DNA from 2 places in the Peribacillus sp. CSMR9 genome. Region 1 is predicted to be linked to the other one. Evidence: riboswitches for the same ligand, from Rfam matches in the RefSeq annotation. Region 1 holds a riboswitch; the other holds the start of a gene.
What was found. Region 1 has a riboswitch for S-adenosylmethionine ahead of N9I19_RS00030 (Fur-regulated basic protein FbpA). Riboswitches for the same ligand answer to the same signal wherever they lie in the genome.
Positions count from the first base shown of each region.

Region 1 (20,839 bases):
ACAATCATATCGTCAGGAACCATTTGTTTGATGACAGGCAGTGGAAGATCATCTTGCCCAATATGAATTCCGTCCGCTTCAACAGCGAGTGCTATATCTACCCGGTCATTAATGATAAGGGGAATGGACAGCTCGCTCAATAACTGTTTTAATGCAGAAGCCTTTTTATAAAAGGAGAGGGAGGAATTGTTTTTCTCTCTAAGTTGTACGATCGAAACTCCTCCTGAAACCGATTCTGCAATGATTTTGGTCAATTCTTCTATTGCTATCGACTCTTCCGTAACTAAATATAGACTTAAATCAATTTGGGACTTCTTCATTTATTTTCACCTCATGCATCCATATTTCCTTATCCATTCTTGATATTGCATCCATTAATCGCACTCGAAACGTTCCTGTCCCTTCATCTTCTTGAAGTTTTGCAGCTGCCAGGTCCCCTGAAATGCTCATGGTCGAGATACCGGCAATTGCCGCAGAATAGAAATCGTCCGTGACTCCGGAAAAGGTGCCGATAAGAGCAGTGGCCATGCATCCGGTACCAGTAACATTAGTTAAAAGGAGATTCCCGTTGTCGATAATTGACGTATGTTTTCCGTCGCTGACCGCATCCTTAGCCCCGCTGACCACGATGATACTATTCAATTTATTTGCTGCTTGTGCAGCCAGCTCTGCATTGCTAATCGCTAGTTCCCCTGAATCCACTCCGCGTGTAACGATATCCCCCCCCATCAATCGAAGGATCTCACTCGCATTTCCGCGAATGATTTGGAAAGTAACCTTACTTAGAAGCTCTGTGACTTTCTCTGTCCGATAGGAGGTGGCACCCACTCCCACCGGGTCCAAAATGACTGGGATATTCAGGGCATTTGCCGTCCTGCCGGCAATCTCCATTGCTTCTAAGGCTTTATCATCAATCGTACCGAAATTCAGGACCAATGCATTCGCTAATTTGACCATATCCGCCACTTCACTGGGGCTCGATGTCATTACAGGTGAGCCACCGATGGCAAGGGTGACATTGGCACAGTCGTTGACCGTAACAAAGTTGGTGATTTGGTGAACGAGAGGTTTTCTTTCTCGTACTTTCACGAATAAATCGGCTGCAGCTACATTCATATTAAGTCACTCCGTTCTTTTTTTGAAAATGAATGAAAATGATGGACAGGTCCATGCCCCCTACCGATTGAAAAGCTATTACGTATCGCTTCGGAAATATAGGTCTTGGCCAGTTCAATCGACTCTTTCAATGGCAGTCCATTTGCCAGGTTGGATGTAATGGCGGATGATAGGGTACAGCCTGTACCATGTGTGTTTTGTGTATGAATGCGTTCTCCCTTGATCCATTGGAAGTCAGTTCCATCATAAAAAAGATCGTTTGGATTTCCTGCTGCATGGCCCCCTTTAAGTAAAACGGCTTTAGAACCTAGTTCATGTATGGATATGCATGCCCTGTAAAAATCTTGTTTCGTTCGAATCGACAAGCCAGTAAGGACTTCCGCTTCTGGTACATTCGGGGTTGCAAGTGTTGCAAGCGGAAGCAATTCCATTTTTAAGGCAGTGACAGCTTTTTCGTCTAGCAAATGGTGGCCGCTTTTTGAAATCATGACTGGGTCAAGGATAACGATGGAAGGTAAGTAGGTTTTAATGGACGCAGCGACTGTTTTCACTATTTCTTTTGATCCAAGCATTCCTATTTTTACTGCATCGACATGAATATCCTCAAAGATGGCAGCAATTTGATCCGAGATGATAGCTGTTTCGATGGCCTGAACTGAACGCACTTCCATTGTGTTTTGTGCAGTAACGGCTGTAATGGCAGACATTCCAAAGACACCATGTGCAGAAAAGGTTTTTAAATCTGCTTGTATTCCAGCACCGCCCCCTGAATCAGAGCCTGCGATGGTTAATGCTGTTTTCATAAAAAATCCCCTTCATATAATTATTTTTTAGAAGTATTTTAAGTAATATGAAAGCTAAAAGCGCACCTGCGAATGAACTAAGCATAAAAGCTGGTAAAAAACCAAAAAGAGCAGCTTTTTCCCCCAATAGGAGGAGTGCAAGTGGATAACAGGATAGGGATCCGAGAATGCCGGTCCCAATCACTTCCCCTAGACAGGCGAATTTCAAGCTTTGTGTTTTTCGATAAAGGACGGCAGTCAATAGTGCACCTATCATGCTGCCAGGAAAGGCGAAAATTGAACCGGTACCAGACATGTTTCTAATGATGGAAACTAATAAAGCTTGTGTTACCGAATAGGCAGGTCCCAATAAAACGGCTGTCAGGACATTTGCCAGATGCTGTATAGGGAAGATTTTAGCAAATCCGACAGGGATGAAAATAAATGAACTGGTCAGAGTCGTTATACCCGTGATCATGGCAGTCAACGTCATTTTCTTGATTGGATTCATCATCATGTCAATACCTACAGTGGCCAATCCTGTTCATTTTGAACCATATCCCAGAATAAATATTCATATCGGGAAGTCACCAAAAAGTGCTTTTCTAATCTCAGAAGTTCCTTTTCAGGCATGCCTCTTGTTAATTCTTCCAATAAAGCAATCAGCCACTTGTGTGCCTCACCGAATTCAGGAGATGAATAGGACCTTATCCAATCTGCGTAGCGGTTGTTTTCCAATGCTTCACCATTTTGTTTTTTTAATATCAAACCGATTTCATAATAATCCCAAGCACATGGTAGGAGACAAGCGATGAGGTCTGCCAAAGTCCCATGCTGAGCTGCATTTAGCATGTAACCCGTATAGGCTAAAGTGGTAGGCGTAGGTTCTGTATCTTCCAATTCCTTGGTACTGATTCCGAATTCCGAAGCATATTGCCGATGGATATCCATTTCCACTTGAAGGGTTTCGTTTAAAATACTGGAGAACCTTGCCATGATTTCGATATTATGGGCTTTGATGACACCTAGAGCAAAAAGCTTGGAATATTCCATGAGATAGATATAGTCCTGCTTCAAATAATAAGAAAATTTCTTTTCAGGTAGCGTGCCGTTTCCAATTGCCTGGACAAAGGGATGTGAATGGTTCCTTTTCCAAATTTCTTTTGCCCGTCCATGAAGTCTTTCACTGAAGGTTTCTAATTTAGTATTCTCCATTGTTCATCCTCCTTTAGAATAGATCCCCTATTTACATCCATAAAAAAACCCGCTCCTGAATACGGAACGGGGTAGATGGATAAAGTCTGCAAATGGACGATATCATCCACTTCCCTCCGCCGGTATGAGCCGGTTCAGGTTCAAAGGGTCCGGAACTAATTCCATCTCAGTCTAAAAAAAGACTCCCCTAGTGGTGTGAATTGTATGTAATTACTGACATCATATCAGAAAGACAAGAAAATGCAACCCACATTTGAAAGGGGAAACCCATTTATGGCAAGTGGAAAAGGAAGAACCAGGTAATTGACTTTTGATGTTTATTGGGATAAAATCATTTCTACATCATTTATATATTGAATTCTTATCCAGAGAGGTGGAGGGACTTGGCCCAAAGAAACCTCGGCAGCAGACCCATTTTGGGAACTGTGCTAAATCCAACAAGCATTTGCTTGGAAGATAAGAAGAGCCGTACGGACACTGTAAGCCTCTTCTTGAATTAGAAGAGGCTTTTATTTTTGCGGAATAACGTTTAGTGGAATACTAGAAAAGGTATATATAATTTGGTGAAATCAAACCGGTTAATACAGTTTAGCTCAACTAGAAGCGGCTCTATGATGACTAGGAAAGGAGCCATTTACATGGCAGAATTATTTAAGAGGATTGAACAGAGGAAGGCAATGCTTATTGAAGAGTTATTGGCCAATGGAGTATACAAAACCTCTGATGAAAGGCACCTTTATGATGCCCCGTTAAAAGTACTTGAAAATGAATATAAGATTGTAATAAATAGACCTAATAACGAGTCTCCTTCGGAATGGATGACATAGTATCCGATAGGCTATAATCTTGGGATAAGAGATATGATGTAAGCATTCGCAGTCAATACTTGTGGATGCTTTTTTTATTTATGTTTATATAGGGGATGACACAATATATACATATTTAGAAAATGAAATAGGCTTTTTGTCACATTTAAACAGTAAAATTACACATTTAATTTCAAATAAATAGTTGATTTTAACTATAAGTTTCATTATGATGAAGGTGTAAAAAAATTGAATAAATGGGAGGTGGCTTGATGCTTTGCCAGAAGGTAACTGTAGAAAAAGTAGAAGAGAAGAGACAAGAAATGATCAAATTGGCGGCAATTTATGGTTTAACAAGTCTTCTAACTGTTCAAGCAAGCCAAGAATTGGATACGCTGTTGAATGCTTTAACAAATAAAAGAGATTCTGAATATTTTTCCCTTAAGAAAGTATATAGGTATTTCTAAATTCTCCATTTCGGCCTCGTTTAATCTGAAAAAGGCTACTGCTCAAGGCAATAGCTTTTAAATGAATATTTTAATGATCGACACGTTTCCCAAGTATAATCAAATCTCTTTCAATGCCATCGAGCTCTGCAACTCGAGGCAAATTTGCCCATTTTTCAAACCCGAATTTTGAAAAAAGCTTCAGGCTAGGTATATTGTGGGCAAAAATGAAACCTAATAAAGTCTTCACCCCTAATTTAGGGCTCACTTCAATTGCCTTTTGAATCGAAATTTGTCCGATTCCTTTTCCCCGGAAATAATCATCGATATAAATGCTGATTTCGGCCGTAGAATCATAAGCTGGCCGGCCATAGAAAGATTGAAAGCTCATCCATCCGGCAGTTTGCCCTTCTATAGTAATGATATATAGCGGTCGACTTTCTGAATGATGTTCCTCAAACCATTTAACCCTCGATTGTACGGATACAGGTTCCGTATCTGCCGTGACCATTCTTGAAGCAATTGTCGAATTATATATTTCAACGATTCTGGGTAAATCCGAAAGTGCTGCCTCCCTAAACTCTATGTGCTCTGCCATCATTTAAACTCCTATCTATCATTTATATTCAATCTCCAGAATAAAGGGTATCATCCCGCTTACATAAAGGCCGGTGAATGAAGCCCAATCCATTGAAAGTTTTATATTATCATACACTCTTTACTATTTATCTGACAATTCATTTTTGTATGGTTAAAACTACAGATTTTTGGGTATTTAAAATGATGAAATACTTCATAGTAAATAGACAAAAGGAGAAACCAATGAAAAAAGTAGCAGGTTTGTTAATTATTGTACTAGTTATTTGTTTTGCTGCATATAAATTTCAGGCCTCGGAGTCGAAAGATGTGCAAAGGGTAATGGCTTTTGGAGATTCGTTAACCTATGGAAAAGGGGATAAGGACGGGGAGGGATATGTAGAAGGTCTGGAGGATGAATTGAATAATCCGGAATCGGAACAAAAAGTGAGTTTTTGGAATTACGGTATAAAAGGTCAGGAAACGGATGGGGTCATGAATCAGCTTGATGATTACCGCATTAAATCGAAACTTGATAAAGCCGATACTTTCATCGTTTATATTGGAACCAATGACTTGATCAATAGTAACGGCGGTGACTTGAAGAAAATAAGTGATCGAAAAATCGATGAGGGTAAACGGGAGTATATCAACCATCTTGATAAGATTACTTCGACACTGATAAAGGCAAACGATAAAGCGGATATACTTGTAGTGGGACTGTATAATCCGATTAAAGACAATCAAAAACTTGAAAAGCACATCCAAGATTATAACCAATCAATAATGGGAATAGCGAAAAAGGATAAAAGGATGGTATTCATTCCTACAAATGATCTTTTTGAGAATAAAAAGAAAACCGAGTATTTCAGTGATAAGATTCATCCCAATGAAAAGGGATATCAGCTCATTACGAATCGGATTTTGGAAAGTTATCATTTCAAATGAAAGCAAAAATGCACAGAAGGCTGAATTATACCCTGGATAACGGACATACATAAAAAAGTGTCCCTTATCCGGGTTTTTTTGAGGTTGAGACTGTTCCCATTGGTTTAATGGCTGCTGTTCTTACTTTTGCTTGCGGGCTTGCTTTACTTTTATCCCTATTTATGCTGAGGCATTAGGTATGACATCTATTGCAAGTTATTTCTTTGTAATCTTCGCACTCTTTATAATACTGTCACGTCCATTTGTTGGAAAACTATTTGATCGTAAAGGAGCAAATCATATAGTATATCCGTTCGTATTAATTTTTATCATAGGTATGATCATTTTGAGTCAAGCACATACCATGAATGCATTTTTAAGTGCGGGAGCAATCATAGGAGTAGAGTTTGGTGTTCTTCAACCTGCTTTGCAAACTCTTCTGTTCAGTCGGTAAATACTGAGCGAAAAGGGTTAGCAACTTCAACGTTTTTTTTATTCAATGATTTAGGTGTGGCATTAGGTTCCTTCACTATAGGTATTGTCTCCTCGCATACTACCTATAGTTTTGTATATATAGTATGTGCAGAAGTAATGATTTTTCTTTATGTTCTTTATTATTGCTTACAACATCGCAAAGTCATTGCTATTTGGAGCTATATGGAATTTCGGAAGTTGTTTGTATTAGGTGAATTTTACCTTTATGACTATCATAGAGCTTTTCGAAAAATAGACAACTATAAATCGGTTCGTTTCTGTCAAAAAGCATTATTATTTTACACATTCATATAGAAAATGGAATAATTAAAGGAGATTAGCCAGGCCATAAGAGGAGATGCTATAGATGAATGAAAATGAAAATATCAGGGAAGAACTTTTAATTGCGGTCAAAGGACTATCGGATGAACAACTGGACACCCATCCTGAAGAAGGACGTTGGAGCATCATTCAGGTATTGGATCATTTATATTTAATGGAGAGGGCCATAACAAGGAATATTGCCGATAAATTGAAAAGCGATGAAAGCATTCCAGCTGTGGATAAACCAATCGAGCTTACTTTAAATCGAGAATTGAAGGTTCAGGCCCCGCCATTTGTCATTCCGTCAGAATCATTCCAAACTTTGAGCAAGGTTAAGGATAAGTTGTCCGAATCCCGCAAAGCCTTTATACAAGTAGTTGATCATGCAAAACGAAATGATCTCGAACAAAAGTCTTTTCCTCACCCTTTGTTTAAAGAATTAAGCTTGAAGCAATGGATTGCTTTCGTGGGACTTCATGAAAAACGGCATTTAATGCAAATAGAAGAATTGAAATCAAAGTTATAATAGAAGAAAAACTCATCCGTCTTTGGTTGAGTTTTTCACTTTCTGACTGTTATTCGTAAAGGAAGGATTTTTCAGTGAAAGCTACTTGGGTAAGGACATGTTTGGTATTGGGCTTTTTCGGATTATTGTTGGGGCTCTTGTTCAAGTATATGCTTCCGCCTGATCTAGATGAAATCAAACTGACTGACGAGCTTAATCCGATCGTCGCCGAAAAAAAAGATGAGCTCATTCAACAGGCTAATGACAAAGGCATCCCGGTAATCATTACAGCGGGGTTCCGGTCATTAGCCGAGCAAAATGAACTCTATGAAAAAGGCCGATTAACCAAGGGCAAAGTCGTAACGAATGCAAAAGGAGGGGAGTCGCTTCATAATTTCGGTTTGGCGATAGATTTTGCCCTCCTTAACAAACAAGGCGAGGCCATTTGGGATATGGGTTATGATGGCAATCATAATGGGAAGTCGGATTGGATGGAAGTCGTAACCATCGCTAAAGGGTTAGGTTTTGATTGGGGCGGGGATTGGGCAGGGTTTAAGGATTATCCTCATTTACAAATGACATTTGGCTTGAGCCTGCGTGAGCTGCAACAAGGCAAGCAACCAAAAGGGCAGTGAAAGTGTGGCGCTTTATTTTAAGGCCGAATAATTTTGACTAATAGCAGGAAAATAAGCATGTATATTGCTTTACAGGTAAGAATTCGATAAAGTGGACTAGTGAGAAATCAGACAAAAAGGAGTGCAGTCACCATGGAAGAAATAAAACATTGCCGGGATTCTTTGGTCATAAAAACAAGCCTTGTCCTCCCGCCGGATACAAATAATATTGGTACGATGTTCGGAGGCAAATTAATGGCATACATTGATGATGTAGCGGCTATATCCGCCATGCGGCATGCGAGAAGCAACGTCGTGACGGCATCAACTGATTCTGTCGATTTTCTGCACCCTATTCACGAAGGAAATGCAGTTTGCCTTGAAAGCTTCGTGACGTATACGGGCAGAACATCAATGGAAATCATCGTAAAGGTGATTGCGGAGGATTTAGTTACAGGAGATCGGAATTTATGCGTCATTTCCTTTTTGACCTTTGTTGCCATTAATGAAGTAGGTAAACCAATTCCGGTTCCGCGTTTGGTTCCCGAAACAGAGATGGAAATGAATTTAAATGAATCGGCAAAACAACGGGCCCAAATAAGGAAAAAAAGAAGAGAAGATACACAGTTCATTGCAAGTACCTTCGGTGTGAAACTGCCATGGACCGATCAATCAAATCCAGGATTATATAAATAAGATACGGTACCTTCAGCAGTTCATTGCCAGGGGTTCAAAATTTTTGGGGAACTCTCATGAATTGGTTTTATACAGTGATTTATATAAAATACCTGATAGATGCTTTTTTACCCATGGGGCACATACGTGAAAAGACGCTTGGATCAGCCAAGCGTCTTTTTCTGTTACCATGTAGGATTGGATACCATCCTTTTAGTCATCACTTGCTAAAATACCAAAGAAACGTAAGATGTTAATGAAAAGGTTAATGAAATCAAGATATAGATTCAGGGCCATGAGCGGTACTTCTTCGGCTGTTACCCCGTAATGCTTCATTCGATTGAAATCATATAAAATATAACCACTGAAAACTAAAATACCAATAAATGAAAAGACCAGCATGGCTGTAGAGCTTAATGGAAAGAAAATGTTGAAAAGGCTAATAACCACTAAAGCCAGCAAGGCTGCAAATAACATGCCTCCCAAGAAAGAAAGATCCCTTTTGGTGGTTGTCGCATAAACCGCCAGTCCTCCAAATACAACTGTCGTCGTAACACCGGCTAAGATTACCACATTTGCCCCTTCAGCTGCTAAGTAGTGTGCAATGATCGGATAGGTGGTTATTCCTGAAATTAACGTAAAACTATACAAGAATGTGTACCCGATAGATTTTTTCCTCCGCATGATGAATGCTCCAATCAACATGGCGATCTCGAGGATCGCTAAGGGAAGAAACAAAGATGGCGGAATAAAAGTGCCGAGAGCCATCCCTAAAACGGAAACTGCTAGAGATAACGCGAACGTCCTCATGACGGAAGGCATATATGTTTGTACAGTTTGTGAATACATTCAATCACCTCATCATTTATTTGCTACCGATTTCTACGGATCTGTTTTAAAAAGGTTTCATTACATTTAATAAATTTAGTTGTTTTTTCGAAAGTATCGAAATATATATGAAATAATTACCTATTTTATGATATCCTTACAATTAAACTAACTTTTCTGAAATATTAAAATATTTTTATTCTAAATCATATTAAGGTATGTAAATCGATATGTTCAATAAATAGATATAAACTTATCGATAGTTATTTAAAGATAATAAATTTTTTAATAATCGTTCTGCACAAATAACCGGGCTTCATAACTTTACTGTATAACAGTCATAAAGAAAATGACTTTTTATTGCAGAAAAATATTCCTGTAGTTATAAAATATGAAAAAAATGTGATTATTTTGGATGAAAACTATTGTATAAATGTAAAAAATTGATTAAAATTTTAAATAATTATCAGAAGATTAGTTATTTTCTCGATAAAATAGTTTAGGGGGATCAAGGATGAAGAAAGCTATTTTGCAAATAGAGAACCTAACTACCTCATTTCGAATCCGTAACAAATATCATGCAGCGGTGGATGATGTTTCATTTACGGTGAATGAAAATGAAATTGTTGCAGTTGTTGGTGAATCAGGTTGTGGAAAGAGTGCATTGGCCTTATCTATCATGCAATTACATAATAAGCAGAGAACGAAATCCGAAGGAACCATAAATTATAAAAGCCAAAATCTACTAAAGTTGAATGATATGCAAATGAATAAAGTCCGTGGTAAGGAAATGGGCATGATATTCCAGGAACCTTTAACGGCTTTGAACCCGCTCATGACCATTGGAAAACAGATCGAGGAGAATCTTGATTACCATACTGAACTTTCCAGGGATGAAAAAAAGAACAGGACAATAGAGCTTTTGACACAAGTCGGAATTCCTTATCCTGAACGGACGTACAAGCAATATCCGCATGAGCTCTCGGGTGGAATGCGGCAAAGGGCGATGATTTCGATTGCCATTGCTTGCAACCCTGCACTGGTCATTGCCGATGAACCCACGACGGCACTGGATGTTACGATTCAAGCGCAAATACTTGATTTGCTGAAAGATATCCAAAGCAGGACAAAAATGGGGATCATCTTAATTACACATGATCTGAGCGTCGTTGCAGAGGTCGCTGACAGGATCGTTGTCATGTATGCCGGACAGGTAGTGGAAACGGGATTTGTTAAAGAGATATTCAATAATCCGCTGCATCCATATACGAGGTCGTTATTAAATTCGATTCCTTCGGCTACAAATGAGAAAAACCGTTTGCACGTTATTGAGGGAATCGTCCCATCGATAGCGAAAATGGATAGGATAGGTTGCCGTTTCCAGGATAGGATTCCTTGGATACCAAAACATGCGCATGAAGAGGCGCCCCGACTTCACGATGTGGGCAACGATCATTTTGTACGATGTACCTGCTATAAAGAATTTTATTTTCAAGCTGAAGGAGATGCATCGACACATGACATTACTCAAAGTAGATAATTTAAAAGTGCATTTTCCAATAAGGGGCGGTTTTTTCCGAAGGGTGGTCGATCACGTAAAGGCTGTGGACGGTGTTTCCTTTGAACTGCAGCAAGGGGAGACATATGGTTTGGTAGGAGAATCCGGTAGCGGCAAGTCCACGACAGGCAAGGCAGTGGTTAAGCTGAATGATGTGACATCCGGACAAATCCTGTTTGAAGGCAGGGATTTAGCATCATTAAGTAGAAAAGAGATTAAACCATTTAGAAAAGATATCCAAATGATTTTCCAAGACCCGTATTCATCATTAAATCCCAAGAAGAGGGTGCTGGACATCATTGCCGAACCGCTGAGGAACTTCGAACGGTTATCACCAGCGGAGGAAAAGAAAATCGTCCAGGACTTCTTGGACAAAGTCGGGCTTAGTCCTGAATCGATTCACAAGTATCCTCATGAATTTTCAGGGGGCCAGCGCCAGCGGATTGGAATAGCCAGATCATTGACATTGAAGCCTAAGCTGATCATTGCTGATGAACCAGTGTCAGCCCTGGATGTTTCCGTTCAGGCACAAGTTTTGAATTTCCTTCAGGATCTCCAACAGGAGTTCAATTTGACTTATTTGTTTGTCGGGCATGATTTGGGTGTAATCCGGCATATGTGTGACCGGATGGGCGTTATGTATCGTGGTAGATTAGTAGAGGAAGGCAAAAGTGAGGAAATCTATGAAAATCCCCAACATATTTACACGAAACGCCTGATTGCCGCCATTCCAGATTTAGAGCCGGAAGTTCGCGAGGATAAAGTGCAGCTTAGAAAAAAACTCACTTCAGAATATGAGTCAACCTACTCGAAATATTTCGATGAGAATGGACGTGCTTACGATTTGAAGCCAATCTCGGCAACACATAGAGTCGCATTACAATAAGGAGGTGGAAAGAATATGTGGAAGTTTATCCTCAGACGTTTATTAGGTATGATCCCGCAGCTCTTTTTATTGAGCATCATCGTTTTCATGATGGCCAAAGCCATGCCGGGAGATGCCTTATCAGGCCAGGAAATCAACCCCAGGGCCAATCCAGCCGAGCTCGATAGGATCAGGGAAGAATTGGGTCTGAATGACCCTTGGTATCAACAATATTTAAGGTGGGCATCCAATGCTGTACAGGGGGATTTCGGTATTTCCTATACACATAAAACGCCCGTTATGGATGTTATCGAAGACAGGCTTTGGAACACGGTGTTCCTGGCGTTGGTCACTCTGATCTTTACATATATGCTTGCTATTCCATTAGGCATACTTAGCGGAAGGTATAACGATACATGGGTGGATAAAACCGTTACGGGTTATAGTTATGCAGGGTTTGGCACACCGATTTTCATCTTTGCGTTAATCATGTTATTCATTTTCGGATTCGCCTTGGATTGGTTCCCATCCGGAGGCAGTGTCGATTCAAAAGTGGATGAAGGCACATTCGCCTATGTTATAAGTAAGATCAATCATTTGATATTACCAGCTTTAAGTACAGCATTAATTGCAACTACAAGTACGATCCAATATTTGCGAAATGAAATCATCGATAATAAAATCAAGGATTTCGTCAGGACTGCGCGTTCAAAGGGAGTGCCTGAATCAAAAGTATATTCACGTCATATCCTTAGAAATTCTTTTTTACCGATAGCAGCATTCTTAGGTTATGAAATTACTGGATTGATCGGCGGCGCGGTCATAATCGAGACCATTTTCAGTTATCCGGGACTTGGGCAGCTTTTCCTTAGCTCAGTCAGTCTGCGGGATTTCAGTGTAGTGACGGCCATCGTCATGATGACGGGATTTGCCACTCTGCTTGGCACCCTTCTTTCGGACATCATACTTAGTGCGGTCGATCCGCGCATACGGATAGAATAGGAGCGGGGTGAGTCGTATGGAAATGAAAGTAGAAACCGGAAAGAACATACAAGTGAAAGATGTAAGCCCTTCAGGAATCAAAATCATCTGGCAGGAAATTAAAAAGGATAAACTTGCCATGGGCTCATTGATTATATTAGCAGCTATTTTGTTGTTTGTTTATGGTGCGGCTTTCTTCATGGATGCCAAAGAAATTGCCAAGGTCGATTTCCTCTCCATTTATCTGGAGCCATCTTCAGACTATTGGCTCGGTACCGATTATGGTGGCCGGGATGTATTCGGACAACTGATCATCGGTACGAGAAACTCATTTACCATCAGTTTGTTCATTACCTTATTCACGGCAATCATCGGTTTATCATTAGGGCTTCTTGCTGGTTACTTTGGCGGGGCAACCGATAATGTGATCATGCGTGTTATCGATTTCGTGATTGCCCTACCTCAATTGATGTTCATCATCGTTGTAGTCACGATTGTACCAGTATTCAATGTGTATGTTTTCATATTGATCATGACGATGTTTTTATGGACAGGAAAGGCACGGCTAATTCGTTCAAAAGCTTTGTCAGAGCGTGAGTTGGACTATATCCACGCCTCACAAACACTCGGGACGCCACATTGGAAAATCATCTTGTTTCAGCTTCTGCCTAATGTCAGTTCACTGATTATCGTAAATTTCATTTTGAATCTTGCAGGCAATATTGGCCTAGAATCCAGTTTGACTTTCTTAGGGTTCGGTCTTCCGGAGAGCACACCGAGTCTCGGGACGCTTATCAGTTATGCTCAAAATCCAGATGTTCTGGAAAACAAGTGGTGGATATGGGTACCCGCATCACTCATGATTTTAGTGTTGATGCTGAGTATAAATTTCGTTGGTCAAGCGTTAAAACGCGCCGCCGATGCAAGACAAAGAAGAGGATAAAAAAGGGGAGTGTAGGATATGAAAATCAATAGCTACAGTAAGGTATTAAGTGCATTGGCCATTTCGTCTCTACTGCTTGCTGCATGTTCGGATGATACGGAGAAATCATCAACGAAAGAGAAAAAAGGAAAAGATGTCGAGCAGATCGATGCCTCTAAATTCCCGACAAAGACGACTAATCAAGGAGAGCCTATTGAAGGCGGCCATTTGACATATGGATTGGTATCCAATACCCCGTTTGAAGGGATATTAAACAAAGTTTACTATCAAGGCGAACCAGATCACCAAATCATTACTTTCATGGATGATGAAGATTTATTGGATACAGATGAAAACTATGTTTTCACGAATGAAGGTGCCGCTACCTATGAGCTTTCAGACGATCATAAAACGTTTACACTTACGATTAAGGATAATGTAAATTGGCAAGATGGGAAGCCTGTGACTGGTGCCGATTTAGAATATGCATACCTTGTTATTGGAAGCAAAGATTACACAGGTGTACGCTATGATGAACAGATGGAATTAATCGAAGGTATGAAGGAATATCATGAAGGTAAAGCAGATAGCATTTCAGGCATTAAAGTGGACGGTAAGAAAATTACTTTTACTTTCAAGAAAGCAAATCCTTCTGTCACGACTGGATTATGGACATATCCGCTTCATAAAGAATACTTAAAAGATGTTCCAATTGCGAAGTTGGAATCTTCTGATAAAATTCGTAAAAACCCGATTGGATTTGGACCATTTAAAGTGAAGAAGATCGTTCAAGGGGAAGCGGTCGAATTCGAAGCGAATAAAGATTATTATCGCGGTGCACCTAAATTGGATAGTGTGACATTGAAAGTCGTGAATCCGTCTGTTGTCGTTAAGTCCCTTGAAAATGGTGACCTTGATGTAGCTGAGGTCCTGGCTGAGCAATATGATCAGGCCAAGGAATTGGATAATGTCGAATTATTGGGTAAAGTTGAATTGGCTTATTCCTATATTGGTTTCAATTTCGGTCATTATGATAAGAAAAAAGAAGAAAATGTTATGGATGATAATCCAAAATTCAAAGACAAGCGCCTTCGCCAGGCAATGGCCTATGCCATCAATAATGAAGAAGTTGGCGAAAAGATGTTCAAGGGCCTTCGCTTCCCTGCCAACTCGGTCATTACACCAAACTTTAAATATAACAATAAAGATGTAAAAGCATATGAATATGATCCTGAAAAAGCGAAAAAACTTTTGGATGAAGCAGGATTTGTAGATACAAATAAGGATGGCATTCGTGAAGATGCGGATGGAAAAGAGTTCAAGATTAACTTTGCTTCCATGAGTGGCTCCGATGTTTCTGAGCCTCTAGCAAGGTATTATATCCAACAATGGGGACAAGTGGGATTAGACGTTGAATTGCAGGATGGAAGGCTGCATGAGTTCAATTCATTCTACGACCTATTGAAAAAGGATAATGACCAAGTTGATATTTATCAAGCTGCATGGGGGGTCGCTTCCGATCCGGATCCATCAGGCTTATGGTCTAGATCTGCAGAATTTAACTATACCCGCTGGGTAAATGATAAAAATGATGAGCTTCTTGCTAAAGGGATTTCAGAGGAAGCATTCGATGATCAATATCGGATCGATACGTATAATGAGTGGCAAGAGTTGATTCATGAAGAGGTTCCAGTCATTCCGACATTATTCCGTTATCAATTGGCGGGAGTGAATGAACGCGTTACGGGATATGATTACCTTGCTGGCCGCCAATATCAATGGCATAATGTGGGTGTAACGAAATAATTTATTTGATGACTATCGGCTGCCTTTATGGGCGGTCGATTTTTTTGCGTTTCAATGAAGTGGATATAGGTTATATAGAAAATAGTAAGTAATTGGAAGGGTGATATTGATGGAAGTGAGAAATCCTAATGAACAAAGAGAGAGTTAGAAATATTGTTTACTTTAATCGGTTGGTCGTTTACTGAGACCTCTTGAAGAGGAAATCTTTGCAGACATTGTTGTCTATAGAGACGAAATGAGAATTACCTTCTTGGAATATATGAAGGAATTTCCGACAAGCAAAGAAAGTTGAAATAAGTTGAACTTTCATCATGGAGGAGGTTTTTTTATGAGAAACGAAGATATGAGCAGATATAAAGTATGGCGCGATAAATGGAAAAGAAAAATGAATATGGAGAATTTGGCGATATATGGCATTACTACATTAGTCATGGCCATCTTGCCTATTTTGGCCCATATGAGTTAAATCGATATAAGGACCGCCATTTGGCGGTCCTTTATATGTTAAAAGTTGGCATGAACAGATATAATAAAAAAAAGAGGAAAGGAGAGATATGTATGAGTATTATCGAAGAAAAGAAAATCGTATCTTACATAAAAGAGTTAGTATCAATACCCAGTCCCTCCGGCTATACGGAGCAAGTCATTAAATATGCGGCTGAATTCATGGAAAATAGGCAGGTCCCTTACAAGATCACGAATAAAGGAGCATTACTTGCTTCATTAAAAGGCGAAGATGATGGTAAACATCGTTTGCTGACAGCACATGTTGATACACTAGGAGCCATGGTCAAGGAAATTAAGCCGAATGGCCGTTTGAAATTGACGATGATCGGTGGTTTCCGATGGAATTCAGTGGAAGGGGAGTATTGTAAAATCCATACGGCTGATGGGGCGATTATCACCGGGACCATTTTAATCAATCAGACCTCTGTCCATGTATATAAAAATGCCGGGGATGCCAAGCGTGATGATGAGACAATTGAAGTCCGTATCGATGCAGTCGTGAAAACCAAGGCGGAAACGGAGGCCATTGGCATTTCAGTTGGAGATTTTGTCTCCTTTGAACCGAGAGTGGAAATGACAGATACAGGCTTTTTGAAATCAAGGCATTTGGATGATAAAGCTAGCGTTGGCATCCTCCTTCATATCATTGACCTCATTTCCGCAGGAGAGATAAAATTGGCATATACGACCCATTTCCTGATTTCCAACAATGAAGAAATCGGCTATGGCGGTAATTCCAATATCCCAGAGAAAACAGTCGAATATTTAGCCGTCGATATGGGAGCGATCGGTGATGGACAATCGACGGATGAATACAGCGTTTCCATTTGTGCTAAAGACTCCTCAGGCCCTTATCATTATAAATTGCGTCAGCATCTTGTCACACTTGCCCAAGCAAATGCTGTCGACTACCGTGTCGATATTTATCCGTATTATGGATCGGACGCTTCCGCTGCAATCCGGGCAGGGTATGATGTCGTGCATGGTCTAATCGGACCGGGGATTGATGCATCTCACGCCTTTGAGAGAACACATATCTCTTCATTAAAACATACGGCCAATCTGATTTTGCATTATATACAATCAGAGTTGGTGTAATCGTGAAAAAAGCCCGCACTCAAGTCATATGAGTGCGGGTTTTAAACTGGCTTTTATAGCGATAGTTTTATTTTATGTGAGTTTCGGTTATATACTCGTAAATTTCGCACATTTACTCGTGAATTTCGCACATTTACTCGTAAATTTCGCACATTTACTCGTGAATGCCAAATAATAATTTTTTATAATGTTAACTCTTGTGGAGGTTGACCATTGTTGTTCATCAACCGGATGCTTTCAGGCTTAATTTGAAGGATTAAATAATTTGGATCGTTTGGACTGTCAAACCAATTTTCAAATGACTTATTCCATAATTTATCTTTTAATTCCTGTGAATCGTTAATTTTCGAGGTACCTGAGATTTCTAAGTAAGAATCGCCTAATCCTTCATTTTCATAACCAATCAGGATATGAACATTTGGATTCTTTTCAATTTCAGCAATTTTTTCCGTATTTGCACTCGTTGGCGTGTATAAAGTTAATTCTTCATTAAAAAATGTCATATAGCGTGAATGTGGTTTGTTATTTTCTACAGATGATAAAACTCCTATTTTATGATCACGGATGATGTTCAATACTTTTTCTTTTAATTGGTTTTGGCTCATCTTTGCACACTCCTTTTATTTTTTTCTCTATTACTTTTCCTCTCTTTTCATTAAGTTAAACAAAATTCTGCTGTTTGCCATTTTTATGAATGAAGACTTAGACAAGTTGCCATACTAGTCATTATGTGTTCTGTATAGAGCAACTTAATGATCTTAATCCATTTGTAAAGGTGAGTATGAGGAATGAATTGTGGTGAATTACTTATCATTGGCGGGGCAGAGGATAAGTGCCTTGAAGGTGAAGTATTAAATAAATTTGTCGAGCTTGCAAACCGTTCAGATGGCGGAATAGGAATATTGCCTACAGCGAGTGAAATTCCTGAGGAAGTGAGTACCGAGTATATCAAGATTTTCAGGGATTTAGGCGTGGACAGGGTGGAAGTGATCAAGCTGGATTCAAGGCAGGATGCAGACGATCCGGCGATTTGTAAACAGCTGATATCCTTTTCCGCCATCTTCATTACTGGAGGAAACCAAAGCCGGTTATCTGAGCGGATTGGAAAATCCAAATTCCATCATGCCCTTTCTAATGCCTGGCATAAAGGAATGGTGATAGCAGGGACAAGTGCTGGCGCCTCCATTTTAGGTAAGCATATGATCGTTGCTGCTGACACGATGCTGAATGATAATAAGTTAAAGGTAGAGATTGGGATAGGTTTCGGCTTCCTTGACGACCTGATCATTGACCAACATTTTTCCCAGCGTGGCCGCTTTGACCGTCTGTTAAGTGCGATAGCAGGGAATAAAGAAATTATGGGTATTGGCATTGATGAAAATACAGCAATTTTAGTTAAAGAAGGATATTTTGAAGTATTTGGCCAACATCAAGTATTAGTTCTTGATGGCAGCAACAGTGATTATATCAATATCACATCTTCCGATAATGGCAGTGAAGAGTTGACTCTCTCGGGATTTAATCTTCATGCACTTACCAGGGGATACCGTTTTGACCTGCTTACCAGGAAATTGTTGATGAAAAAGGGGATCCAACCATGATTATCAATCGAGTCCGTTATTTAAAAGGACCTAATTATTTTGCTTATACACCAACGATTTGCATTGAATTGGATATAGGGGAACTGGAAGAGAAACCATCTGATTCGATTCCTGGATTCAATGAAAAATTATTGAGGACGCTCCCGAACCTGGGAAGCCATACATGTTCAAAAGGGTATCGAGGCGGTTTTGCTGAAAGGCTTAGAAAAGGTACATGGATGGGACATATTTTAGAGCATATGACGATTGAGCTTCAAAACTTAGCTGGAATTGATGCCATTCGGGGAAAAACGGTAATGATGGAAAAGAAGGGTCATTATTATGTAACCTTCGACTATAAGGAGCCTCAGTCAGGTCTTCAAGCTTTTTTAGCAGCAAAAGATATCGTGGAAGCCATCCTGAATGGTGAAAACCTTATAAATGTACAATTTTATGTAAAACAAATAGAGCAGCTATATTATAAAAATAAACTGGGGCCTAGTACAGAAGCCATTTTTAAGGCTGCGCAGGCAAAAGATATCCCTGTCGAGCGAATGGGTGATGAAAGTTTACTACGTATAGGAACCGGTTCAAGGCAAAAGTATGTCCAGGCGACAATTTCTAGCCAGACTTCGAATATTGCCGTGGAGAATTCATGTGATAAATCATTGACCAAATCTATATTAAAAGGGTGTGGCCTTTCTGTACCTGAAGGGGATATTGCCCATTCCATTGAAGAAATCTTTACCACAGCGGACAAGCTGGGTTTTCCACTGGTTATAAAACCGTATAACGGCAGACAGGGAGAGGGTGTCATCACCCATATCAAAAATAAGGATGAACTATTCAATGTAGTCAATTGTTTGGAGCCGCATGTGGAGAAGTACATTGTCGAACGACATATTGAAGGACATGATTACAGGATATTGATAGTAAATGAAGAACTTATAGCCGCTAGTTTAAGGCTTCCTCCCTATGTTATTGGAAACGGTAAGGAAACGATACGTAAGTTGATAGAAAAGGAAAATCGTAATGCATTGCGTGGAGAAGGTCATGAAAAACCGATGTCAAAAATCCCTCTTACACATACCGTGACGTGTTATTTGGAAAAATCGAACCGGACACTGGATACAATTCCGAATCAAGGAGAAGTGGTTCAAGTTGTCGGCAATGCAAATCTTTCGACTGGTGGAAAGGCAATAGATGTAACGGACCAGGTCCATCCAACCATTAAGAATATGGCGCGTGCTGCCGCAAAAGCAATCGGTTTGGATATAGCCGGAATAGACTTGATCTGTGAGGATATCTCAAAATCAATCGAACATTCACGGACTGCGATAATCGAGGTGAACGCTGCACCGGGAATTCGAATGCATCACTATCCGAGTGAAGGAAAAAAAAGGGATGTAGGCAAAGCCATTATCGATTATTTATTTCCGACACGGGAAGAGGCGGCGATACCGATCATCGCGGTGACCGGAACAAATGGAAAAACGACAACGACCCGATTGGTTCATTATTTTCTTTCAAATGAAAATACGAAGGTAGGAATGACGAATTCCGATGGAGTATATATCGGCGATAAGGTATTGGATCAAGGTGACTGCAGTGGCCCGGTCAGTGCAAGAATGGTATTGGCACATCCTGAAGTTGATGTAGCTGTATTAGAAACGGCACGGGGGGGGATTCTGCGTGAAGGTCTGGCATTTCGTCAGTGTGATGTTGGCATCATTACAAATGTTAGTGAGGATCACCTCGGCCGTGATGGAATTGAAACATTGGATGATCTCATAAAATTAAAGAGGCTGGTAGCCGAAATCGTTCAAAAAACAGGCTATTGTGTGCTGAATGCAGATGATCCGAATGTAGCTGCTATGGAAGCTTTTACAGATGGGGAAGTGATTTATACTTCTACAGATGCCACCCAGCCTCAGGTGAAGGCCGCGATTAAGGGAGGATGTAAAGTTTGGTTTGTCAATGAACAAGGTATGATCTGCCATTCATCAGATGGTGTCATTTCTCAGTTTATGGATTGCTCGATGATTCCAATAACGATTTCCGGCAATGCACGTCATAATATCGCCAATTTACTTCAGGCGTTAGCCGCAGCCCAAACCCAAGGGATTTCCATGGAAGAACTAAGAAGGAAGGCTGTCACGTTTATGCCTGATACGAATTTGTCCAAAGGGCGTTTCAATTTAAAAAAGCTGAATGAGCGAACGATCATCATCGAC
Region 1 covers NZ_JAOPHO010000001.1:389-21,227, forward strand. Annotated here, with positions in the region: gene thiE (thiamine phosphate synthase) at 1-320, opposite strand, end outside; gene thiM (hydroxyethylthiazole kinase) at 301-1,116, opposite strand; gene thiD (bifunctional hydroxymethylpyrimidine kinase/phosphomethylpyrimidine kinase) at 1,113-1,919, opposite strand; gene thiW (energy coupling factor transporter S component ThiW) at 1,888-2,409, opposite strand; gene tenA (thiaminase II) at 2,424-3,113, opposite strand; TPP riboswitch at 3,208-3,312, opposite strand; SAM riboswitch class I at 3,472-3,576, shown strand; gene N9I19_RS00030 (Fur-regulated basic protein FbpA) at 3,752-3,940, shown strand; gene N9I19_RS00035 (aspartyl-phosphate phosphatase Spo0E family protein) at 4,192-4,386, shown strand; gene N9I19_RS00040 (GNAT family N-acetyltransferase) at 4,457-4,963, opposite strand; gene N9I19_RS00045 (DUF459 domain-containing protein) at 5,188-5,889, shown strand; partial or broken gene N9I19_RS25090 (MFS transporter) at 6,005-6,322, shown strand; gene N9I19_RS00050 (DinB family protein) at 6,710-7,192, shown strand; gene N9I19_RS00055 (M15 family metallopeptidase) at 7,267-7,806, shown strand; gene N9I19_RS00060 (acyl-CoA thioesterase) at 7,939-8,481, shown strand; gene N9I19_RS00065 (Bax inhibitor-1/YccA family protein) at 8,674-9,309, opposite strand; gene N9I19_RS00070 (ABC transporter ATP-binding protein) at 9,803-10,828, shown strand; gene N9I19_RS00075 (ABC transporter ATP-binding protein) at 10,806-11,732, shown strand; gene opp4B (oligopeptide ABC transporter permease) at 11,748-12,713, shown strand; gene N9I19_RS00085 (ABC transporter permease) at 12,736-13,635, shown strand; gene opp4A (oligopeptide ABC transporter substrate-binding protein) at 13,654-15,420, shown strand; gene N9I19_RS00095 (hypothetical protein) at 15,749-15,886, shown strand; gene N9I19_RS00100 (M42 family metallopeptidase) at 15,979-17,025, shown strand; gene N9I19_RS00105 (pyridoxamine 5'-phosphate oxidase family protein) at 17,208-17,630, opposite strand; gene N9I19_RS00110 (cyanophycinase) at 17,814-18,626, shown strand; gene cphA (cyanophycin synthetase) at 18,623-20,839, shown strand, end outside.

Region 2 (10,705 bases), on a different contig from region 1:
GTCGTGAAAGAAGCAGTAGAGTTTCAACCTGACTATCCGAATGTCACGGAAATCGCACGAGCCTTTTTTGAAGAACAAAAGGATTGGAACAGTGCGGTGGTATTAGCGGCGAATGAAAGTATCCGTACAGAATCAATGGGCTGGTTCGATGTGCTGAAAACGTATATCCAGCAGGGGGTTGCCCAATCGATGGATCCGGACTACTTTTCAACTGTCCTTGGTTCGCTATACACACTTGACCAGGGTCGTTTCGAAAAGGTGACGGTTGCCCTCTGGAAAAATTATAAATATACCGATTCTTATTTTGAATGGCTAAGAGTGATTAATAACTTGATAGATACCATCGAATTAAACCAAGGGGATGTATGGGATGAGCTTTCCGTCTATTACAGGGATGCATATGCAGGTCTGTTGGAAGGAACGCACCTAATCAAAGATTTAAGCCCTGTCGTGCCAAGGTTGCTGGAAAACTGGCTGAAAATCGCAGATGGGGAGCTTTCGCTGTTTGCGGCGGCATCCGCGCTGTCCTGGAATGAAATCTTCCCGGATACGATTAATGCGCTGGTCATTCAGGATGCAGAAAGCCTGCTTTCGAAATCGCCTAAATTGGGAGGCGGACTGGAAGCGGGAGAGAAACTGTTCAATTCTATCATCCAATGGGCTGAAGAGAATGATTTAAGGGTTGGCAATAAGCTTAAATGGATGGTCGAGGGGCTTAAGGATACCGGAAATTTCAATCTTCTTCTTGTGGGAAGTACAGGAAATGGCAAGACATCCTTTATACAGTCAATAGTTGGCGAGAGCATCGCTGCCGAAGATCATTCTTCACTAGTCAGCGTCAAAGACGGGGATGATTTGGAAATCCTTGAAATTACCGATACAGATAGCAAGGTTGTCATGGAGCTAACTGAATTGGATGAAACACGCCGCCAGCGCGGGACTATTGTCGATGTGACGCTTATTAGTGACTATCTTAGAAATAATCGTCTGCGATTATTGGATACACCGGGGTTCAATGGGGAAAAAAGCGTGGAATCGGATTTCCAAGGCTATTTACATGGCAGTGATGGCCTGATGTTCGTTCTTGATGCCCGGGCGCCTTTCACCGGTAGTGAACGGGACCTGTTATTGGAAATTCAAATGATGGCTCCGAAACTGCCGATTCATTTCTTATTAAATAAAATGGATACGATATACAGTGATCAAGTCGCGGTCCGGATGGAAGACGAAACATGGGATAAAGTGAATGCATATTTCCCGAATGCGAAAGTGTTCGCTTTCTCTAAACTTTATGACAGCAAGCAGCAGTTGAATGACCTTTCTGCATTCCTTCAATCGAATTATCAAGATGATAATTGGAAAGAAAGAAGATCTGAAAAAATCCTTGCTTTCATTCGTAAAACTTTATCTTATCTGTTAGAAAAACGGACAGCCAATGAACGGAAATGCGAGCATTCCATCTCTTGGAATGAACAGATGGAAGTCAAATTGAATGGTGCGGTCAATCAACTGGCTGATTTAGAAAAAGAAAAAAGTGAAAATATCATAAGGTCGTACCGTGTGCTTAAGGATGAAGTGAAAAGTCAGCTTTCTTCTAAAATTCCTGAATTACTGAGGGATTGCTCTAAATCGTTAACGGAAAGCAGTGATTTCAGTCAGGTCCATATACAGTTGAACCATGAAATGAATGAGCGGATTCAAGCCTTCATTTCTGACAAGATCATGCCTCAATATTACCGTTCTCTTCAAGATTGGATTGCTAGTTCCCAAATGGAGTTCTCACAAAGCCAACAGTTTATGGATGAGATGAGTGCCGGATTCAATGAATTATACAAAGAAGAACGGATTATGCTGGCAGGTGACTTCAGGGTATTGGATGACTGGCGCCGTGATGCCGACCGGATGACAAGCAGTATCCGCATCGATGACGTTAATATCCTTTTGCGAAGGACTCCATCACAATTGCTGCTTAAAGGAGCAGGAAAGCTGTTTGGGGCAATACCGCAAAATAAAGCCAATATGTACAATCGTTATAAGAAATACTTGGAAAGTGAAGATTACCAGGATGTTGCGGAAATGATCACTGAACGCTTCCTTACCCAATTTGGATTGTTTGAAAAATCTTTAGATCGGGACATCTCACTTTTCTATCGCAGCTCATTTGCCTTACTTCAAAAAACAATAGAGCAAACGCAGACAGAAATTAAAGACTACCAGGCTACATTGGAGCATATGAAAGAAAATCCGGAAGTTTACCGTGATCCGATCACTGTGTTCGAAGTGAAACTACGTCAGTTGGAGAGACTTGAAAAAATTGAGAAAAAGCGTCTAGCCCAGCTTCAAAGAAAATAAAAGTAGCAGGAAACATTTCGAATATTCGAAAAACTATTGACTTTACGACTATATCCCTATAAAGTGATAATTACGAAAAACGTAACACGATATATTCTCTTATCAAGAGTGGCGGAGGGACTGGCCCTAAGATGCCCAGCAACCGTTCCATTAGGAATTGGTGCTAAATCCTGCAAAACAGAAATGTTTTGACAGATAAGAGAGGGATAAGTCTGCAATACAGCTGATTAAACCTCTCTATTACTAGAGAGGTTTTTATTTTATGATTTACACCAACTTAACTGATAAGAATAATAAGAGAATGTGGAGGGAAACAAGATGGGAAGATCTATTAAAGGGATATTCGTTTCAGCCATCGCTTCGGCGTTGCTTTTAACGGGTTGTTCTACAGGACAGAGTTCCACAGAATCGAAGAAAGAAGAAAAAGTATCATTTGAAAATGTACCGGAAAGATTTGCTGATGGGGAAGGGGCCAAAATCAAAGTGATCCGTAAAATTGGCGGTGATGATCATACGGCCCAATACCTTGCTGGAGCGAAGGAAGAAGGAGAAGCAATGGGCTTTCAAGTGGATACGTATACAGCCAATGGGGATACGGCTAAATTCCATGATGCGATCGCGCAGGCTTTGCAGGAAGATTATGACGGCTATATCATCTCCCATGGTGATGATGCAGCAACAGTGAATGACGTTCAAAAGTTGGTTGATGCAGGTAAAAGCGTTGTCACATTCGATTCAATTAGCGATTTATCTAAAATAGAAGGTGTGACATTAACTTCACAGGATGATGAAGCGTTGGCAACACTGGCTTTTGATAAACTGATAGAAGAACAGAAAGGTGAAGCGGCGATTGCTTACCTTTGGGTGGATGGTTTTCCTCCAATGGTGAGAAGAAATTCAGTTTATCAGGAAAAATTAAAAGAAAACCCTGGAATTAGGGAAGTCGAAAGATTCGGAGTGGCATCTGCAGATACTGCGGTTCAAACACAAAATGCAGTAGCCGCAATGCTGAATAAATACCCAAAAGGTAAATTGGATGCCATTTTCGCAACATGGGATGCCTTCGCTATCGGTGCCGCCCGGGCGATTAAAGAAGCGGGCCGCGATGAAGTGAAGATATACGGAATTGATGTATCGAATGCAGATCTTCAGGAAATCCAATCGGCCGCTAGCTCATGGTCCTACACGGCAGCCGTCGATCCCAAGTTGATTGGTGCAGTGAATATGAGGATATTGGCAAAAAAATTAGCGGGCGAAAAAACACCGCAAACCTATGACTTAGAGGCTTCACTTATTTCACAAAAGCAAATCCAAGCCTCAAAAGAAGCCGTAAACATGGCAAATCTGTCTGGTATTGTCGAAGGATGGGGTGTATCAACGGAATTTGAAGAAGATTGGATGAAAGTTTTGAAAGCTCATTATAAAAAGTAAAAGGGGACACTCTCTTTCAAGTGAAGGGAGTGTCTGTTCAATAAGGGGGAATGGACATGGGCACGCAACTAGAAATGAAGAAAATCTCGATTGAATTTCCAGGAGTGAAGGCGCTTAGTGAAGTTGACTTTTCTATACAATCAGGGGCAACCCACGCATTGGTCGGTGCAAACGGAGCAGGGAAATCGACGTTAATGAAGGTTTTATCGGGAGCCCATGCTCATTATTCAGGTGACATTTTTATTGATGGGATAAAGCAGGATATCCGCTCGCCCAAAGTGGCGCAGGAACAGGGTATTCAAATAGTTTATCAGGAAGTAGATACGGCCCTCATCCCTTATTTAACCGTTGGGGAAAATATAATGTTGAATGATATGGTCCAAAACATGGGAAAAAAACAGATAGTTCAATGGAAGGAGCTGCACAACCAAGCCTCTTTAATTCTTGAAGATATGAAAATTCGTGTCCCTTCGAAAAAGCTGGTAAGAGACCTTACTTTGGCTGAAAAACAGATGGTCCTGATAGCAAGAGCCGTTTCGACAGAATGCAAATTCCTGATTCTCGACGAACCAACTGCTCCGTTAAGTCATACAGAAACGACAGAACTTTTTCGAATTGTAAATGAATTAAAGCAAAAAGGTGTTGGAGTCATTTTCATTTCACATCGTCTGCCTGAGATTTTTGAAATCTGTGAGGAAATTACGATCATGAGGAATGGGGAGCTTGTCACTTTTCGAAAAATGGAAGACATCACCCGTAACGAAGTGATAGAGAATATGCTAGGGAAAACCATGGATGAACAGTTCCCTGAAGTGAATTCTTCGATTGGCGACGTTATTCTGGAAGTGAGGGGATTGTCAGATACAGAGAAAGTTAAAAATGTCAGTCTGCATATTAAAGCAGGGGAGATAATCGGCTTGGCAGGGTTGGTCGGGGCTGGGAAAACGGAGTTGTGTAAAAGCCTTTTCGGTCATACTTCGATTACAGCAGGTGAAATCATCCTAAATGGCCGTAAGCTTTCTTTGAAATCACCGCACCAAGCAGTAAAAAGCGGTCTGGCACTTATACCTGAGGAACGCAGGAAAGAAGGGGTCCTTGTTCAGGAATCAGTATCGGCGAACTTGACTGCAGCCAGTATCGGCAAATTCTGCAAGACATTCAGTTTTGTGGATCGTAAGGCGGAAATGGAAAAAGCGAAGGAAATGATCGCAAGTCTCGGCATTAAAACTCCTTCCGGGGAGGTGAAAGTCGAAAACCTTTCAGGTGGTAACCAGCAAAAGGTTGCCATTGGAAAATGGCTTATAGCCGATGCGGATGTATACATATTCGATGAACCAACGAAAGGTGTCGATGTTGGAGCCAAGAAGGATATATTCGAAATGATTGCAAAGCTTGCGAGGGATGGGAAAGCGATCATTTATGCATCATCCGAGCTCTCCGAAATCATTGGCATTACTAACCGGACATACGTGTTATATGACGGGAGCACTGTCATCGAACTAGAAACAAGCAAAACGAATGAAGAAGAACTGCTATTCTATTCAACAGGAGGAAATTAGGATGAGTACACCCATTTCTGTTACACAGACAGCGAAAGCGAAGAAAAAGGTGGACCTGTTCGAATTTTTCTATAAATACGGCACAATATTAACGATTGTCATTCTAATTGGAATTTTTGCCGTGTCCAATCCATCTTTCATTCAAACTACTAATCTGATCAACATCCTGCGTTCCATCTCAATCGTGACCATCATTGCGATCGGCATAACGATATCCTTGACAGTGAATGGGTTCGACCTTTCCGTCGGCTCCGTCGCATCATTGGCCAATGCCATCGTCATATCAATGTTTGTCTGGTTTTCGCAGGATACATTAATCGCCATATTAGCTGCGATCGGCGCCTCGCTTGTCGTAGGGGCTTTGAATTCATTCATGATCGTTAAATTGAGAATTCCCGACATGCTGATGACATTGGCTACCATGTTCATTATCCAGGGAATTGCCCTTACCTATACAAAAGGGGCCACGGTTTCGCAAAATATGGTCATGCCCGACGGAACATTCGCAACAGGACTGATCAGCCCGTTTTTCGCCAAAATTGGTCAGGTACCATGGATAATCCTGATCATGGCAGTCATTGTGGTAGCGACCCATATCTTTTTGACTTATACGAAGCACGGTCGTTATATGTACATGATTGGGGGAAATAAGGAAGCGGCTAGACTTTCCGGGATATCGGTCAATAAATACAAAATCCTTGCCTATCTGCTTTCAGCTCTATTTGCTGCAATCGGGGGGATTGTCCTTGCTTCAAGGGTCATGACATCGGAAATCAATTCAGGGTCCCCCTATTTAATGGATGCCGTTGCGGCAGCCTTCATTGGTTCCTCCGTTTTAGGAGCGGGAAAACCGAATGCCTTTGGAACCTTTGTCGGTGCAGTCCTGATCGGAATCCTTCAAAATGGTTTGATCATGATGTCCGTTCCGTATTATGCTATGGATATCGTCAAAGGAACAGTGCTGGCCCTTGCGCTCGCGGTAACTTATTATAAACAAAAACATTAAAATGAATCTATCACCTTAAATTATTAAGAGGCCGTTTCCCATTTAGGATAAGGGGTAGACATTGTCCTTATTAGATTCTTCTTGCAAGAATCCTGTCATTTTGAATTTTGAATAAAGATTGATAAAAATCCTGTTGGATATGAACAGGATTTTTTCGTTGGCACCTAAAGGGCGGGGTTATCGAGATAAGAATTTCGTTTATGTATCGTCTTCATTTTACTTTATCACCTCTTATAATAAAGTCGCCAAAAGCAATTATAAAAGAAGGAGGAGCTAGTTCGATAACCGCAAATGACGCTAGTTGCTGAGGGTTGAGAAATTGGGTGCAGCGGCTCCCCAGCTGATGGTCAGAAGGCTTCTTTTAGAAAAGGCTGAAATAAAATGTCCAGAAAAATGCTAAGCAAAGATACTCGCCCCAAATAAAAACTTATATGATAGACCTCCTGATTTTTATTCAGAACACCATCATAATATTGTTAAGGGATAACACCAACTGATTTTCAAAAAAACAGAACCTTTGAGTTTCAGGTTCTGTTCATATTTTCTATTTGAACTTTTGCACCTCTTCTTGTCCCTCGAATTTGTTGTCTGTCAATATGCCGATTTCTTCGATATGGTTTCGGGCCGTTTCATCGCCAAATTTATATATGAGGGCATAAAGCTTTTTCATGGCTGCATCGTATTTATCATTTGCCCGGTCATGATGATAGAGAAGGTAGGGCACATGTGAACGGGCATATGCCTCCAGGTCATCTGTCCGGTGTTCCTCCAAGCATTGTTTCAATTCTGCAAGTTCCTCATCAGTTACGTGTACAGTGAAGCTCGGGTTCTCTTCAAGTTTTTGTCCGAGTACGTCGCCGCTGACCAAATCGACATGATAGGTCTGTTTGTCCTGCCTCATTCTGCTCATCATCCTTTCAACTGTTTATCTTTCTGTACCACTTTTTGTAAAAAGATAATCATAAAAGTCAACATTTCCTTAATGAAAATGATAGGAAATAGAGGTATCGGTTTTCTTATCAAAGGGTTTAAGATGGATGTATAGAATAATATGGGAGAGTATCTTTGGAAAAGTGAGGAGTGATGTAGTGAAGAGAACATTCATGGTTATTTTTTTGATGTTGATTGCTTCAGGCTGCGTAACAAGGAATTATGATTCCAATATGGATTTGGGGAAAAGTCAGTTGAATGAGGAAAATTATTTAGAAGCCCACGAGGCATTTGAATTAGCTTATATAGAAGCAAAAACACCGGAAGTAAGAGAATTAATGGATCTTTCAGGTTTTCTGGCAAGTGGAATGAAGAAATACGACGAACAGGATTTTGATTCGGCCCAAAGAGATTTTCAAGAAGCAGCCGCATATAAGGCAAAATACCAGGAAGGTAAACTAATGGTTTTAAAGGCGGCGGAAATGCATCCGGTATCAGGCCCAGCCACTATAGAAACCGTAGAGGGGAATGACGAAGTGGAACCGGTGGAGGAAGCAAGTAAAGAAGGGACCATTGGATCCGAATTAGAAGATAAGGCGGTAACGGATACAAAAGCTGAGACGGTAAAAGGAAAAGAAGAGAGTAAGGATTCGGTTAGTACCTTAAGTAAATCTCAGGCGGAGAAGCTTGTGAAGGATTACGTGGACATGGAAAATTTCCCGCATTTGCAAATAGAATATGATCATGATGCCGAAAAGGGAGATTACATTTTTCAAGTGTTCGAAGTGGATGAAGGCAGTCAGAAAAATGGCCATGCAGCTACTTGGGGCTGGTATGGTGTGAATAAGGAGACAAAAGAAGTGTATGAAGTCATGTAAAGGTATATATAACGGTCGAATTGAAAAGGGGCCCATGTTGAGGCCTTTTTGTTTTCTAGCATGCAAAATATCATATAGCAGGATTTGATAAAATTTTATATTTTTTATAAAAAGGTCACTTATTTCTTTATTTCTTAAGAATTTTTTAATAATTACTGTATATGATTGAGCCAAGTAAATGACAATCATAGGAGGGATAAAGATGGAGAATTATAATGGTGATGAGCAAGCCAGAGTGAAGACAGAAAGGAAGAAGGGTAAGTCCCTTTTGCTAACTGGCCTTGTTTCCGGAACAGTTGCTTCTATTGTTACATCTTCTGTATTTGTATTTGGCGGGGATTTTATAGATCAAGGGAAAGGTTCCGTGAATGAGTCAACCCAAAAGGCGGGTGTAGAGCAAACGGAAAACGTTGAAAAACATAGAAGTGTCACGGCAGAAAAGTTATCGACAAGTACGGATTCAAATGATAGGGCAGAGATGGTGGAATCAGCATCCAAATCGATTGTAGGGGTCGTGAATTTACAAGAGATGCAAAACCAGGACCCGTTCCAGCAGCAAAGCACGAAAAGCGAAACGGTTGCGAGCGGCACTGGTTCAGGGGTCATTTTTAAAAAGGCAAATGGGAAGGCCTATATCATTACGAACAATCATGTTATTGAGGGAGCAAAGAAAGTCGAAATTTCATTATATGATGGACAAAAGGCAACTGCAGTGGTTGTCGGGGCGGATGCCTTGACGGACTTAGCGGTTTTGACAATTGATGCCTCGAAAGCACCTGATGGAATTAAATTCGGGAATTCTGATAGCATGCGTCCAGGTGAAGAAGTATTGGCGATTGGTAACCCTCTTGGACTTGACTTTTCACGTTCGGTTACACAAGGGATCGTCAGTGCGACCGGACGCTCCATTTCAGTCGATACATCGGACGGTGAGTGGGAACTTGATGTCCTTCAAACAGATGCAGCGATCAACCCTGGCAATAGCGGCGGGGCATTGATCAATACAGCTGGGGAAGTGATAGGCATAAACAGCTTGAAGATTTCCGAAAATGGTGTGGAGGGCCTAGGTTTTGCCATACCAAGTAATGATGTGATTCCGGTTGTTACGGAACTGATTGAAAACGGAAAAATCACGCGCCCGTATTTAGGAGTAAGCTTGGCCAGTATAGAAGAACTGCCACAGTATTACCTACAAAATGTTCCTGAAGCTGCAAAGTCGGGTGTCATGGTTACAAGTATTGAAGCGGGATCGGCAGCAGCGAATGGAGGGCTTAAGCAACAGGATATCATCGCGGAGATTGATGGAACGAAAATAAATACGGCAGCAGAATTAAGGAAAGTCTTATACACGGATAAGAAAATCGGAGATAAAGTGAAGGTTAAAGTGTATCGGGGTGCTGAAAAGAAAACGTTAACGATAACCTTGCAGAAATCATAGAAAGATGTATGGCCCCTGATAAATTCATCAGGGGTCATTTATTTGATATTGAAGTCAAAAAGTTTTTACAAGTATAGAAAAGGATAGTATTGGAAAAAATGATAGTGTATTTATACTGTTTTACAGATTTTTCATATAGTCTTGAATACCTAAAAGTGAATAGTGGCGTCTTCTATTTGTCAAGGTTTTCATTGTGGATATGTTAAAAAATAGAAAAGATTTGACAAATTTGTGAAATGTCATAAAATAGAAAGAAAGGGGATGAAATAATGGAAACTAATCAGAAGATGATGGATGCAGTGAAGTGGGTATCAGGCACAGGTTGTGTAATCGGGATTTTAATTTTTAGTTTAAGTTTTTTTGTAAGCGATTACAACAAGGATTATTTATTAACCGCTGTTGGGATGGCCATTACACTAAGCGCAGCTGCCATTTTTCTAGTTGGTATATTTTTTGTCCTGACAGAAGAAATGGTGATGAACACAAAAAAGGGTGAAAGAGTTGTACCGGATACAACTAAAGTTATAAAATTAAAATCAAAAGCTATTCCTAAAACAAAAAGGAGTACCGAATACAGTAACTAAAAAAGGACAATCATTCCTGTTCTGAAAGAAAGGCCACACGACACCAAGAGCAACGGCTGTAAGAACATGGAGAATAGGAACCCCATTGTATATCCACGAAGAAATAATAGTTTCATACTCGTATTACATCATTCCTTACAGGTAGATGAGGCTAGAACCCGGAATGCTTGTGAAGAATCAGCTGTCGGTACGGTAGCGAAGTTGTATTCGGGAACTTTGGAATTGAGAGTAGGCCAATACTCTGAATTTTAAAGGGTCGCTTGAAATATTTCTTGGTGCATAACGAGTGCTGCAGAAAATTGTACACGATTAAAATGTAACCAAACGATAACCCAAGTGCACTAACGAATGAAAGCGTATTCAATAACCCGAATCCCAGTTGACTTACAATATGTGTACATTCGACGTGCTTGGCCATCCAAACCAAACTTGCCCACATTCCTAAATGAAAAGTTCTCACTCTACATCATGAACTATACCCACGAAAAAAAATGGACACCTTAAAATGAGGGCACTGGAAAAGTCCC
Region 2 covers NZ_JAOPHO010000032.1:38,777-49,481, forward strand. Annotated here, with positions in the region: gene N9I19_RS14965 (GTPase domain-containing protein) at 1-2,352, shown strand, start outside; SAM riboswitch class I at 2,449-2,554, shown strand; gene N9I19_RS14970 (sugar ABC transporter substrate-binding protein) at 2,671-3,783, shown strand; gene N9I19_RS14975 (sugar ABC transporter ATP-binding protein) at 3,840-5,342, shown strand; gene N9I19_RS14980 (ABC transporter permease) at 5,344-6,348, shown strand; gene N9I19_RS14985 (hydrolase) at 6,893-7,249, opposite strand; gene N9I19_RS14990 (hypothetical protein) at 7,437-8,156, shown strand; gene N9I19_RS14995 (S1C family serine protease) at 8,359-9,594, shown strand; gene N9I19_RS15000 (hypothetical protein) at 9,864-10,178, shown strand.
Region 2: another riboswitch for S-adenosylmethionine. It lies ahead of N9I19_RS14970 (sugar ABC transporter substrate-binding protein); the one in region 1 lies ahead of N9I19_RS00030 (Fur-regulated basic protein FbpA).